Regions from separate parts of the Streptomyces sp. NPDC087263 genome, predicted to be linked through region 2. Evidence: riboswitches for the same ligand, from Rfam matches in the RefSeq annotation. Region 2 holds a riboswitch; each other region holds the start of a gene.

The links. A riboswitch is a leader RNA that binds a small molecule or an ion and turns the genes downstream of it on or off. The one in region 2 is predicted to bind S-adenosylmethionine.
Region 1: it holds a riboswitch for S-adenosylmethionine, as region 2 does, so the genes downstream of both, ACIPC1_RS11235 (putative leader peptide) here and ACIPC1_RS18055 (ABC transporter substrate-binding protein) in region 2, are expected to answer to the same signal.
Region 3: it holds a riboswitch for S-adenosylmethionine, as region 2 does, so the genes downstream of both, ACIPC1_RS01225 (aminotransferase class V-fold PLP-dependent enzyme) here and ACIPC1_RS18055 (ABC transporter substrate-binding protein) in region 2, are expected to answer to the same signal.

What each region holds. Positions count from the first base shown of each region.
Region 1 covers NZ_JBIUYT010000003.1:422,041-426,702, forward strand. The annotation lists gene ACIPC1_RS11220 (peptidoglycan-binding protein) at 148-828, shown strand; gene ACIPC1_RS11225 (glutathione S-transferase C-terminal domain-containing protein) at 843-1,622, opposite strand; gene ACIPC1_RS11230 (putative leader peptide) at 1,715-1,780, opposite strand; SAM riboswitch class IV at 1,817-1,961, opposite strand; SAM riboswitch class IV at 2,178-2,291, shown strand; gene ACIPC1_RS11235 (putative leader peptide) at 2,388-2,453, shown strand; gene ACIPC1_RS11240 (LLM class flavin-dependent oxidoreductase) at 2,530-3,774, shown strand; gene ACIPC1_RS11245 (NtaA/DmoA family FMN-dependent monooxygenase) at 3,793-4,662, shown strand, end outside.
Region 2 covers NZ_JBIUYT010000005.1:213,621-218,282, forward strand. The annotation lists gene ACIPC1_RS18045 (class I SAM-dependent methyltransferase) at 1-144, opposite strand, end outside; gene ACIPC1_RS18050 (YoaK family protein) at 491-1,240, opposite strand; SAM riboswitch class IV at 1,704-1,813, shown strand; gene ACIPC1_RS18055 (ABC transporter substrate-binding protein) at 2,205-3,827, shown strand; gene ACIPC1_RS18060 (ABC transporter permease) at 3,890-4,662, shown strand, end outside.
Region 3 covers NZ_JBIUYT010000001.1:266,218-270,879, reverse strand. The annotation lists gene ACIPC1_RS01235 (cytochrome bc complex cytochrome b subunit) at 1-1,555, shown strand, start outside; gene trpD (anthranilate phosphoribosyltransferase) at 1,711-2,775, shown strand; SAM riboswitch class IV at 2,887-3,003, shown strand; gene ACIPC1_RS01225 (aminotransferase class V-fold PLP-dependent enzyme) at 3,194-4,555, shown strand; gene ACIPC1_RS01220 (PQQ-binding-like beta-propeller repeat protein) at 4,626-4,662, shown strand, end outside.

The sequences.
Region 1 (4,662 bases), on a different contig from region 2:
TCACGTGCCGCGTCCGTCCGTCCGCCCGTCCATCCATCCGTCCCGTCCGTCACGGAGTCGGCCGGCAGTGGTTGAACTCCCGTGCCGGTGCCTCCGTATCTCTCCACGGGGATGGCGGGAGACCGCGTCGCACGGAAGGAGAGCAGTGTGTCGACACCGCCCGAACGCGAGCAGCCCATGCGCCGCCCGGCACTCGAACCCACCTACGTCCAGCAACGCCGCCGGACGGAGGCCCTCGCGGAACTGGTGAGGGAGTTCCGTGAGGATCAGCAGGCCGTCGGCCCGGACGAAAGCCCTGAGTCGATCAGATGGTCGTCGGCGCACCTGGGCGAGACGGAGGAACTGACGCCCGTCCTGGCCGGCGAGAACTATGCCGCTGGCGGGGAGGCGGAGCCGGCGGCACCGCCCATGCGTGAACCCGGGCCCGAGCGTGCCACCGGTCCGCGCCGGGCCACGGTCGTCGGTGCGGTGGCGGCGGCCGCGCTGGTCGGATTCGCCCTGGCCATGCTGCTGCCCGACGGTGACGGCGGATCGCGGACCGGTGCCGCCCCGTCCGCCACGGCACCCGTCGCCCAGGCCCCTTCCGGCGCCGCCGAACCGGACGGCATCGGCACCCTACGGGAGGGAGACCGCGGCCCCGACGTGACGGAACTCCAGGAACGGCTCCTCCATATCCCGGACGTGTACCAGAGCGGCGTCACGAGCGGAACCTACGACCCCACACTCACCGAGGCCGTGGCCCGCTTCCAGCTCTGGTACGGGATCCGGGGCGATGAGACGGGCGTCTACGGCAACGACACCCGGGCCGCCCTGGAATCCCGTACGTGACGAGCACTCCTGACCTACAGGTGCCGATGGAAGGCCGGGTGGGCGTCGAGACGTCGCACATAGTCCTGGAGGAGCGCGTACGAGGACAGGTCCTGGGCCGCTTCGAGTGGGACGAGGGCGACCCACAGGTCCACATCGGCCGCGGTCAGTTCCTTGCCCAACGCATAGGGACCAGCGGCGAGTTGACCGTTCAGCAGGTCGAGGGCCGCCGACCGTTCCTGCGGCGGCGCACCCGGGGTGACATCCCGGTCGAGGAGGTCGCGCAGGGCGTCGATGTCCGCGGCGAGTTCCGCCGGGCGGAGCGGGGAGTGACAGGATCCGGCGCGGTCGGCGAAGAGGTCGCCGAGGTCGCGCAGGATGTCGGGCGTGTGGTTGCTGACTACGCGTCCGCTCCACCGGTCGCACAGCGCGGGGGCGGTCAGCGGACCGTCGTAGTGGTGCCAGGTGGCCTCGTACGCCCCGCGCAGTGAGGCGAACGCGGAGGGGGTGTCGGCGGGGAGCGCCAGCAGAGTGGTGGCGACCGAGTCCTTGAGACCCAGCAGGCCGTGGGTGATGGAGACCCGCAGCGAGAGGGGACAGTGTGCGGACAGATACAACTCGTAGCGGTGCGGGGCCGGGTAGAAGCCGCCGGCGAGACCCACTCCGATACGGCTGCGGAAACGGTGCGGGCGGGCGGACGGGGTGGCGGCGATCCGGGGGTGGGGGACCGCGTCAAGTGAGCTGGGAACGCACGGAGTCGGGGTACACGTGCTGGACGTACCGGAGTTTGAGGCGTGCGAGATTGTCTCGGACATGACTCTCCATGGGACGAGGAGGCCACGGCCACCTTGTGGGCACCGCGGCGGGGCGGAGTGACTGCGCTACGTACCGGTCCGGATCGCTCGGACTAGTAGGCGCTGGAGACACGCAACAGATCGATGTGCAGGCGTCTCGTCAAACCGCTGTTGGCCATTCCCACCTGTCCCACCCTCGGGGCCCGCGAGACGCGAGACCACGCTTGTCCCACCGCACCGGCGGAACCCGGTCGTCACCCGGGGCACCCCGTCGCGGTGGAAGGGTTGCCTGCCAGCGGGCCGGGGCCGATGACCTCACGGGCAGGAGAACCTGCCCCAAGGGCGCTGACAATCGTGACCGTCCCCGTCAGTGTCGGTGCGCTCCGTGAGGCCGTCAAGAAGGCCTCCGGCGCGGTCTCACCAGGTGGTCATTCGGCGTGCCTCAGGCTGGACAGGAGGCGTGGAACAGATTGCGCGGCCCGGTGGTTGTCGCTCCTGAGGACGCGCGGCGGTGTGAGCACGACCATGATCCCCGGGCATTGCGCACCGCTGTGGCCTCCCGTAGCGTCCCCAGCAGGTTATGAGCGTCAGCGTCAAGCCCTGGCTTGCTGACCGGCAACCCTCCTCCGCGGCGGGGTGCTCCAGGTGACGACCAGGCGGTACCCGTCCCGGGTTCCGCAAGCGCGATGCCGGCGGCCTCCAGCCCGCCGAGCCGGAAGGGCGGAGGTGACGGACGTGCAGCCCGTGCCCCGTCTTCGTGTCCCGGTTCTCGCCCCGCGCCGTCGCGTGCACCTGTACTCCCGGCCGCACATCGACCTCCAGCGCGTGGCCGGCGCGCTCTGTCGTCCCTGACCTGTCACCCCGCCGCCGCACCCTCCCAGTCGAGGCCCGGCGATCTCACACGGTCGATCAGGAAGGCACCCCTTTCGTGTCCTCGTCAACGTCGTTGCCCTCATCCTCTTCCTCCACCGCCGCACTGCACCTGGCCGTCGCCCTCGACGGCGCGGGCTGGCACCCGGCAGCCTGGCGTGATCCGGTGGCCCGCCCCCAGGATCTGTTCACCGCCTCGTACTGGACCGACCTGATCACCGAGGCAGAGCGCGGCCTGCTCGACTTCGTGACCATCGAGGACGGACTCGGCCCGCAGTCCGCACGCCTCAGCGAACCGGACGCACGCACCGACCAGGTACGCGGTCGGCTCGACGCCGTCCTCATCGCAGCTCGTGTCGCGCCGCTGACCAGCCACATAGGGCTGGTGCCGAGCGTGGTGACCACCCACACGGAGCCCTTCCACACATCCAAGGCCATCGCCACCCTCGACTATGTGAGCACCGGCCGCGCGGGCCTGCGGGTGCAGGCGTCCGCGCGGCAGAACGAGGCCGCTCACTTCGGACGCCGGACGTTTCCGAAGCTCCGTATCGAAGACCTGGAGACCCCGGCTCTACAGGAGTTGATCGTCGATCTCTTCGACGAGACCGCCGACTACGTCGAGGCGGTGCGCCGGCTGTGGGACAGCTGGGAGGACGGCGCGGAGATCCGGGACGTCACCACCGGCCGCTTCGTCGACCGCGACAAGCTGCACTACATCGACTTCGAGGGCAAGCACTTCAGCGTCAAGGGCCCGTCCATCACACCCCGCCCGCCGCAGGGTCAGCCCCTGGTCACCGCACTGGCCCACGAGTCCACGACGGGCGCGCCGTTCCGGTTGCTCGCCCGCAGCACCGACATCGGGTACGTCACTCCGCACGACGTCGAAGAGGCGCGTGCCATCGTCGCCGCGGTCCGCACCGAACAGGAAGCGGCCGGACGCGCTGAGGAGCCCCTGCACCTCTTCGGTGACCTGGTGGTGTTCCTGGACAACGACCCCGCCGCCGCGGTGGACCGGCGAGAGCGTCTCGACGCCCTCGCGGGCTACCCGTACACCAGCGACGCCCGGGTGTTCACCGGCACCCCCGTACAACTGGCCGATCTGCTCCAGGAGTTGCGGGAGTCCGGGCTGACCGGCTTCCGGCTGCGTCCGGCCGTCGCCGGGCACGACCTCCCGGCGATCACCCGGGGCCTGGTCCCCGAACTCCAGCGCCGCGACGCCTTCCGGCACTCGTACGAGGCCGACACCCTGCGCGGGTTGCTGGGGCTCGCCCGCCCCGCCAACCGCTACGCCGCCCACGTCTGAGCCGGAGGGACCTCACTCATGAGCAAGTCAACGGACAAGCCGCTCAAGCAGATCCACCTCGCGGCGCACTTCCCCGGCGTCAACAACACCACCGTGTGGAGCGACCCCGAGGCCGGCAGCCATATCGAGTTCAGCTCCTTCGCGCACTTCGCGCGGACCGCCGAACGCGCCAAGTTCGACTTCCTGTTCCTTGCCGAAGGGCTGCGACTGCGCGAACAGGGCGGCAAGATCTACGACTTGGACGTCGTCGGACGGCCCGACACCTTCACCATCCTCAGCGCACTCGCCGCCGTCACCGAACACCTCGGCCTGACCGGCACCATCAACTCCACGTTCAACGAGCCCTACGAGGTGGCCCGTCAGTTCGCGAGCCTCGACCACCTCTCCGGCGGGCGCGCCGCCTGGAACGTCGTCACCTCCTGGGACGCCTTCACCGGTGAGAACTTCCGCCGCGGCGGCTTCCTCCCACAGGACGAGCGGTACTCCCGGGCCAAGGAGTTCCTGGCCACCACCCACGAACTGTTCGACTCCTGGCGAGGGGACGAGATCGTCGCCGACCAGGCGAGCGGCACCTTCCTGCGGGACGCGCAGGCCGGAGCCTTCGTGCACAAGGGGCAGCACTTCGACATCGAGGGGCAGTTCAACGTGCCGCGCAGCCCGCAGGGCCGCCCGGTCATCTTCCAGGCCGGAGACTCCGACGAAGGACGCGAGTTCGCCGCCGCCGGCGCGGACGCGATCTTCAGCCGGTACAGCACCCTCAAGGAGGGCCAGGCGTTCTACACGGACGTCAAGGGCCGCCTCGCCCGGCACGGTCGCACCCACGACCAGCTGCTGATCCTGCCCGCCGCCACCTTCGTCCTCGGTGACACGGACGCGGAGGCGGAGGAG
Region 2 (4,662 bases):
TTCGCGGGTGTAGCTGTTGACGCCGGCCAGAACCCGTTCGCGGTTCATGGCGCTGTTGGCCACCACCGAATGGCCGGCCAACTCGTCGTCCTTGATCAACCGGGGCGGCGGCTCGGCTGTTGTCCGCGAAGTACCGTCGATCATCGCACCATTGTGCGGTACGGCCGGTCGTTGCGGGCGAACCCAAGGGCCCACGGGCCTCGGCGAAGCCGTGAATAGCGGTGCCGCCTCCCGTGGACGGCGGCCCGGTCGGCACGGGGCGCCGGGCCGACTGCCCAGCCGCGGACGGCAGCCACGCCGTTTCAGGGCGGAAGGCGGCCTACCGACTCGCCTCGCGTACGGGATGCAGCCCCGAAACCGCCCGCCCGTGCGCTGCAGCTCACCACGGTGCTCAAGCCGGATCCCGGCCACAGTGCCGGTCAGCCCGAGCCGGTACGACCGTCATGTCGGCCGTACCGGCGCCGAGGCGAGGATCCCGCTCGCCGACGCTCTACCGCGCAGGTTTCTGCTTCAGCATCACGGAGGCGACCGCGACGACGAGTGCGATCACGACCACTGGCAGCACCGGCGCGTAGGTGTGCGCGTGGCTGAGCATCCAGTCTCCGACGAAGGCGCCGGCCACCATGCCCACCAGGACCCCGGTCAGGCGACGTACCGCGGCGGGCTTCAGAGACCAGGTGGTGATACCGGAAATCCAGCTGATGAAGGTGGCCGTGGCCGCCGTGGTGGAAATGCCCGGCACATGGAGCGACCGAACGGCATTCATCTGCAGACCCATCGCAAAGGCGTTGAGGGCGACCAGGATGTTGGACACGAGGCTGGACGGAGACGCCGCCATCCACACGACGATGAAACCGACCTGCGCCACCGTCGCGACGCACAGTGCGATGGAGACGCGACGCGGCCACGCTTCGAAGATCTGCGAGTCCTCCATCTCCTCGTCGCCGTTGAACGCGGTCAGGATCCGTGTTGCCACTGCGGCCCCCACGGCGAACGCGGCAAGTGAAATCACCACGCGAACGGGATCCGGGCCGGCGGGCGGCCGCGTGCCGGCTACCCCAAGTCCGAGAAACACCAGGTTTCCGGTCTGGAACGCCGTGAAGACCTTCCCGAAGGAGAGAAAGCAGATCGCCTCGAAGACGCCTGACGAGAACGCCAGGGCGACAAGCAGCCGGTCACGAATGGCCAGCAGTTCCGGCGTCGCGTGCGCTGCGGCCAGGTCCACACGCCGGTCATCCACGGGTTCGGCTCCTCCGTCGCCCCGGACCGGCAGGGTCGGGGCGGCAGGTCGAGTGTCCCGAGAACGTTCGAGTCGAGACCGCCGGCCGTGGGTGTTTTGCAGGCTGCTCCATTGCATGCCTTTCCCTCCAAGCGCCCAGAGTCGGCAACTCGCCCCGACTAGTTGCTAGGTACACATTTATCTCCCGCGTTCAGGATGTGACCACATCTGGGAAAAAGCCACATATTTGGGCGAAACCTTACTCAGGTTTCAGCAAAGAACTACGAAGGCCCTCTGGAATGACAAAACAGACAGGTCCGACGATTTCTTGAGTCGGGGCGCCTCGGGTCCGACCGGCGCCCGGTCAGGAGAGTTCGGGACGGCCGTTTCCGGGCCTTTCGCAACTCGGTCCGCCGTGCCGTGCGTGGCCCAACTCGCCTGTCGGCATTGACGGATCATGGCGACGCTCGTTAGCGTTCCAAGCGGCATTGAGTGTCAGCGTCAAGCCCTGGCTCGTTGATCGGCAACCCTCCACCGCGGTGGGGTGCTCCAGGTGAAAGCCCGGCGGGGTCATCGACCCCGCAAGCGCGTGGCCCCTTGACCGGGCCTGAGATCGGGAGGACCAGCGTGCCGAACAGCAGTGATCTCAGTGCTTCGATCGCGGCCGCTGCGGTGTTCTCCGGATTCTCCCGCCGACGCCACATCGACCTGCAGCTCTTCACCAGCTGTCTGTGTCACGACTGATTGCGTCCCGGCCTCCCCGCCTTCCTGACTGACGTTCGCCGACGGCTTTGACGCCGCGGGCGACTCCCTGCGGGCTCTCACAGTGCTGTCGGAGTCCGCGGCACTGTCACGCCTTCGTCGGCACCCTTTCCCCAGACATCTTCCGAATATTTCCGTCACTTCGCCCAGGTCTGCCCAGGTCCACTTCGCCTTGGTCTGCACCGGCATGTGCGCGGTGACTTTGGAGTAGGAGAACCCGTCCGTGATATCGCATCCGGATTCCCGACCCACCCGGTGGGCGGCACTCGCCGCCCTTGTGACAAGCAGCCTCCTGCTGAGCGCCTGCACGTCGAGCGACAGCGCCGGCTCGACCAGCGACAACGGCCCGGCCAAGTCCGGCGGCACACTGACCTTCGCGGTGGGTTCCGACGTGGGCTGCGTGGATCCGCAGCAGGTGGGCAGCAACGACACCATTTACTCACTGCGCCAGATCGTGGACTCCCTGACCGACCAGGATCCCAAGACCGGCAGAATTGTGCCGTGGCTGGCGAAGAGCTGGGACGTCAGCTCCGACACGACCACGTTCACCTTCCACCTGCGATCAGGTGTCACCTTCAGCGACGGGACACCGCTGACCGCGCAGGTGGTCAAGGACAACTTCGACGCGGTACCGAAGCTCGGCGCCCTGGGGACGCTGGCCCAGGGGTACTTGAGCGGCGTGGACAGCACCACCGCGGTCGATCCGCTCACGGTGCGGGTCAAGTTCCAGCAGCCGAACGCGCAGTTCCTCCAGGCCACGTCGACGCACTCACTGGGTATCGAGTCGTCGGCTAGCGCGAAGCAGAGCCCGCAGGAGAAGTGCAGCAAGGGTGTGGTCGGGTCCGGGCCGTTCACGCTGGAGAGTTATGTGCAGAACCAGGCGATCACCTTGACCAAGCGCAGCAAGTACGCCTGGGGTTCGTCCCTGTGGACCAAGCAGGGCGAGGCGTACCTGGACAAGCTGGTGTTCAAGGTGGTGCCCGAATCGGGCGTGCGCACCGGCAGCCTGCAGTCCGGTCAGGTGGACGCGATCAGCAGCGTCGGCAAGGCCGACGAGGCTGCGCTCACCGGTGGCCAGGTGAACCTGCAACGACGGGCGAATCCCGGTGCGGTGTTCAACCTGGGGCTGAACAACTCCCGCCCGCTGCTGAAGGACGTGAAGGTGCGTCAGGCGCTCCTGTTCGCCATCGACCGGCAGCAGATCGTCGACACCGTGTTCCCGACCGGCACCAGGCCGGCGACCAGCATCCTGGCGTACACCACACCGGACTACGCCGACCAGGGCTCCGACCTGGCCTTCGACACGGCGAAGGCGAAGTCCCTGCTGGAATCGGCTGGTTGGAAGGTCGGCAGTGACGGCATCAGATCGAAGAACGGCACCAAGCTCAGCCTGATCGTCAGGTGGTTCGCCAACTCGGCCACCAACCAGCCGGCCCTGGAGCTGATCCAGCAGCAGCTCAAGGCCGTCGGAGTCGACGTGGTCCTCAAGGAGACGCAGACCGCCCAGTTCGCCACGATGCTGCAGTCCGGCGACTTCGACGCGTCGTGGGGCAACCTGACCCGCGCCGACCCGGACATCCTGCGCAGCCAGTACTCCACCGAGCTGGCCAACCTCTACCGCCTGCCGGCGGGCCCGCTGGACTCGGCGCTGACCCAGCAGGCGGCGACTGCCGACGTGGCCAAGCGGAAGGAACTGGTCGGCCAGGCACAGCAGTTGATCGTGCAGAACGCCTACGTCATTCCCGTGGTGGAGCTGCAGACCCAGCTGGGGGTGGCGAAGAAGGTGCACAACCTCACGTTCGATGCCTCCAGCCGGATCCAGCTGCACGACACCTGGATCGGCTAGCAGCCGGTGGATGCGCGACAGAGCGTCCGATCCGGTCGTCGGCTACAGGAGGTGGGCAGGAAATGCGTCACTATGTGAGCAAGCGTCTCGCACAGGCACTCGGGGTGCTCTGGGCTGCGTACACGGTGTCGTTCTTCGTGCTGAACTATCTGCCCGGTGATCCGGTCTCGGCGATGGCCGGCGCCGGAGCGGACTCGGGCCAGATCGATCCGGCGCAGATCGCCGCACTGCGGCATGAGTACGGCTTCGACAAACCGGTGCTGGTGCAGTACGCCGACTATCTCGGCAAGGCGGTGCGCGGTGACTTCGGGAACGCGGTCTCCACCGGTCGGCCGGTGACCTCGACGCTGGCCGACGCGCTGCCGCAGACGCTGCAGTTGACCGGAGCGGCGCTGCTGCTCGCGGTGGTCTTCGGTGGCGGTCTTGCGGTGCTGGCGACCTACACCACGCAGCGGTGGTTGCGGCAGCTGTTGCTGTCGTTGCCGCCGCTGGGGGTGTCGGTGCCGACGTTCTGGGTCGGGCTGGTGCTCGTCGAGCTGTTCTCCTTCCGGGCGCGGTGGTTCCCCGCGTTCGGTAACGACGGGCTGCCGGGTCTGGTGCTGCCGGCGGTGACGCTCGCGATCCCGACCGGCGCCCTGGTCGCGCAGGTGCTGGCCAAGAGCCTGCTCACGGCGCTCGACCAGGCCTATGTGGAGACCGCGCGGGCCAAGGGCGCCGGCCGACTGCGTATTCACCTGCGGCACGCGCTGCGCAACGCCTCACTGCCGGCGTTGACGATCGTCGGGCTGCTGGCCGGGCAGCTCGTCGCCGGTTCGGTGGTCGTCGAGACCGTGTT
Region 3 (4,662 bases), on a different contig from region 2:
ACTGGGCATCTACGGCCTGGCCAAGGCCAACATGCGCAAGATCTTCCCGGACCACTGGTCCTTCATGCTGGGTGAGGTCTGCCTCTACAGCTTCATCATCATCATCCTCACGGGTGTGTATCTGACGCTGTTCTTCCACCCGTCGATGAACGAGGTGGAGTACCACGGCAGCTACGTCCCGTTGCAGGGCCAGCTGATGTCCGAGGCGTTCAACTCGACCATGCACATCTCCTTCGATGTGCGCGGTGGCCTGCTGATCCGGCAGATCCACCACTGGGCGGCGCTGATCTTCATCGCCGCGATGATGGTCCACATGATGCGCGTGTTCTTCACGGGCGCCTTCCGTAAGCCGCGCGAGGTCAACTGGCTGTTCGGCTGGCTGCTGCTCGTCCTGTCGCTGTTCACCGGCTTCACGGGCTACTCACTCCCCGACGACCTGCTGTCGGGCACCGGCGTGCGGTTCATCGAGGGCGTGCTGCTGTCGGTCCCGATCGTCGGCACGTACCTCTCGTTCTTCATCTTCGGTGGTGAGTTCCCGGGCGGCGACTTCGTGGCCCGGTTCTACTCGGTGCACATCCTGCTGCTGCCGGGGATCATGCTCGGCCTGGTCGTGGGCCACCTGATCCTGGTCTTCTACCACAAGCACACACAGTTCGCGGGCCCCGGAAAGACGAACGAGAACGTCGTCGGAATGCCGCTCCTTCCGGTCTACACCGCCAAGGCCGGCGGCTTCTTCTTCCTGGTCTTCGGCGTCATCACGGCCATCGCGGGTATCGCCTCGATCAACCCGATCTGGTCCATGGGTCCCTATCGTCCGGATCAGGTGTCCACCGGTGCCCAGCCGGACTGGTACATGGGCTTCGCCGAAGGTCTGGTGCGTGTGATGCCGGGCTGGGAGATCAACCTGTGGGGTCACACGCTCGTGCTTGGCGTGTTCATCCCGATCGTGATCTTCCCGCTGGTGCTGGTGGCCATCGCCGTGTACCCCTTCATCGAGTCCTGGGTCACCGGCGACAAGCGCGAGCACCACATCCTCGACCGGCCACGCAACACCCCGACCCGTACAGGGTTCGGCGTGGCATGGCTGGCCGCGTACTTCGTGATGCTGATCGGTGGTGGAAACGACCTGTGGGCGACCCACTTCCACCTCTCGCTCAATTCCATCACCTGGTTCGTACGGATCGGCTTCTTCGTCATCCCGGTCCTCTCGTTCATCGCCACCAAGCGGATCTGCCTCGGCCTTCAGCGCCGGGACCGGGACAAGGTGCTGCACGGCCGCGAGTCGGGCATCATCAAGCGCCTGCCGCACGGTGAGTTCATCGAGATCCACGAGCCGCTCAGCCAGGAGGCTCTGCACACGCTCACCGCGCACGAGCAGTACCAGCCGGCCGAGATCGGCCCGGGCGTCGACGAGAACGGTGTCGAGCGCAAGGTGAAGGGCGCGCAGAAGCTGCGGGCCAAGCTCAGCAAGGGCTACTACGGGGAGGACAACCAGATCCCCAAGCCCACCGTCGAGGAGTACAAGGAGATCACGAGCGGCCACGGCCACCACTGATCGCCCGAACGATCCTCGCTGATCGCCACGGCTGGAGCCCCGTCCATTGCATGGACGGGGCTCTTTGCCGTCTCCAGGGCTGGATAGGGTGGACTCGCCCCTACGGATGGGGGCAAGTCCACCCCCGTACCTCTCTGAGTACCCCAGGAGCGACCATGAGCGCTGTGAACCCCGCTGGAGGCGACACCGCGGCGGACCGTTCCTGGCCCCGGTTGCTGAACGGCCTGCTCGACGGCCGTGACCTGAGTGCGGACGACACCGCCTGGGCGATGAACCTGATGATGCGCGGTGAGGCGACCGACGCGCAGATCGCCGGGTTCGCGGTGGCGCTGCGGGCCAAGGGAGAGACCGTCGAGGAGATCACCGGACTCGTACGGATGATGTACGAGCACGCCAACGTGATCGAGGTGCCGGGGAGGACCGTCGACATCGTCGGTACGGGCGGTGACGGGGCCAAGACCGTCAACATCTCCACCATGGCGGCGATCGTCATCGCCGGGACGGGCGCGAAGGTCGTCAAGCACGGCAACCGGGCGGCTTCCTCCGCCTCCGGGGCGTCCGACGTGCTGGAGAAGCTCGGGGTCAATCTGCAGCTGACGACGGAGCGGGTGGCCGAAGTGGCCGAGGAGGCCGGGATCACCTTCTGCTTCGCGGTGAAGTTCCACCCGGCGCTACGTCATGTGGGCGCCGCACGGGGGCAGTTGGGCATCCGCACGGTCTTCAACGCGCTCGGTCCGCTGACGAACCCGGCACGGGTGAAGGCGCAGGCCGTCGGCGTCGCGGACCCCCGCATGGCGCCCATCGTGGCGGGCGTCTTCGCCGAGCGCGGCAACTCCTCGCTGGTCTTCCGCGGCGACGACGGGCTCGACGAGCTGACCATCACCTCCACTTCCCGGGTGTGGGTCGTACGGGACGGAAAGGTCACCGAGGAGACCTTCGACCCGAGGGACGTCGGCATTGACCTGGTCCCGATCGAGGCGCTGCGGGGCGCGGACTCCACGTACAACGCGGACGTGGCGCGCCGGCTCCTCGACGGCGAGACGGGGCCGGTGCGGGACGCCGTGCTGCTGAACTCGGCGGCGGCGCTGGTGGCCCTGTCGCCGGGTGACGGGCCGCTCGCGGAGCAGATTCGCGCGGGGATGGCGAAGGCGGCGGAGGCCGTCGACTCGGGGGCGGCGAAACGGACGCTGGAGCGGTGGGTGGCGGCGACCAACGCGTAGTTTGCGAGGCGGTTCGCAGGGGGCCGGGCCGAAGAGGTCCGGCCCTTTCCGCGTTCCGGGATCCGGACACGGGTTGCGCCGTCGCGATCGGTTCGGTTAGTTTTTTCGGCAGGTCATGAGTGACAGTCATGAGGCCCCGGCCGACTGTCCGGCAACCCTCCGTCCGTGGCGGGGTGCCCCGGGTGAAGACCAGGCCGTAGGCAGCGAGGTCTGCGGCAAGCGCGGACCCCTCGCCCTCTTCTGAGTGGTTAAGGCCCAGGGGTCCTGGTCATTCGAGGGAGCCTTCTGTGAGCAAGCGAATGCGATAGGGCGTAGAGCCCCTCTTCCGCCTATCCCTGTCACCCCCCTTCCCGCGCTGAGCGTCCTCTCCATGGACCGGCTCGCGCGGTGATTTCCCTGCGTCTCACAGGAGTTCGCCATGTCTGTCTCCACCGTTGCCACCGACCAGGCCGTTTGTACCCAGTTGCCCGTTCTGGGGCGAGATGTCACCGTCCCGCTCGTCACCGGTGGCGAGGTCACGTACGCCGCCCTCGACTACGCCGCCAGCGCCCCGGCCCTCCAGCGGGTGTGGGACGACGTGGCCGCTTACGCCCCGTACTACGGCAGCGTGCACCGGGGGGCCGGGTACCTGTCCCAGCTCTCCACCGACCTCTTCGAGAACTCCCGCACCACCGTCGCCGAGTTCCTGGACTGCCGTGAAGACGACCAGGTCGTCTTCACCCGGTCGACCACCGACTCGCTCAACCTGCTCGCCGCCGCCCTTCCGGCCGACTGCCAGGTCTTCGTCTTCGAGACCGAGCACCACGCCTCGCTGCTGCCCTGGCGGGACGCGCAGGTGACGTACCTGAACGCCCCGCGTACGCCGGGGGAGGCCGTCGCGGCCCTGGAGCGTGCGCTCAGCCACCGCGACCCCCAGGGCCCGGCCCTCGTCTGTGTCACGGGCGCCTCGAACGTCACGGGTGAGCTGTGGCCGGTGCGTGAGCTGGCCGCCGCCGCGCACGCGCACGGCGCGCGCATCGTCCTCGACGCCGCGCAGCTCGCCCCGCACCACCCGGTGTCGGTGCGCGACCTCGACGTCGACTGGGTCGCCTTCTCCGGGCACAAGCTGTACGCCCCCTTCGGCTCCGGTGTCCTCGCGGGCCGCTCCGACTGGCTGCGCGCGGCCGAGCCGTACCTGGCGGGCGGCGGCGCCAGCCGCAAGGTGTCGCGGCGTACGGACGGCGGCGTGGACGTGGAGTGGCACGAGAGCGCCGCCCGGCACGAGGCCGGCTCGCCGAACGTGATCGGCGTCTACTCGATCGCCTCCGCCTGCAAAGCGCTCACCGAGGCCGGTTTCGACACGCTCGTCGCCCGTGAGCAGCACCTGATCGAGACGGTCCGCGCGGGTCTCGCCGAGGTGCCCGAGGTCAGGGTCCTCTCGCTCTTCGGCGACGACGCCCCGCGCGTCGGCGTCATCTCCTTCGTCGTGGAGGGCTGGAACAGCTCGCACTTCGCGGCCGCGCTGTCCGCCGAGTACGGCATCGGGGTGCGTGACGGCCTGTTCTGTGCCCACCCGCTGGTGCGCACCCTCCTCGGCAGCGACCCGCAGACCCAGGGCGAGTGCGGCGCCCCCGAGGCCGCGCCCGGCGAGAAGTCCCTCAACGCCATCCGCGTGAGCTTCGGCGCGGGCACCCCGGACGAGCACGTCGAGCGTTTCGTGCGCGCGGTCAAGGAGCTCGTCCGGGACGGCGCGAAGTGGAACTACCGGACGCAGGACGGGCGTTGCGTTCCCGCCGTGTGATCGCCTGACAGGAGCACGGCGTATACGCTCCCCTTCGGCGGCCGTACGGCGAACAGGGGAGTCACGGGGAGTGCAGGCGCTGCGGGAGACGGATCCACGGCGGATCG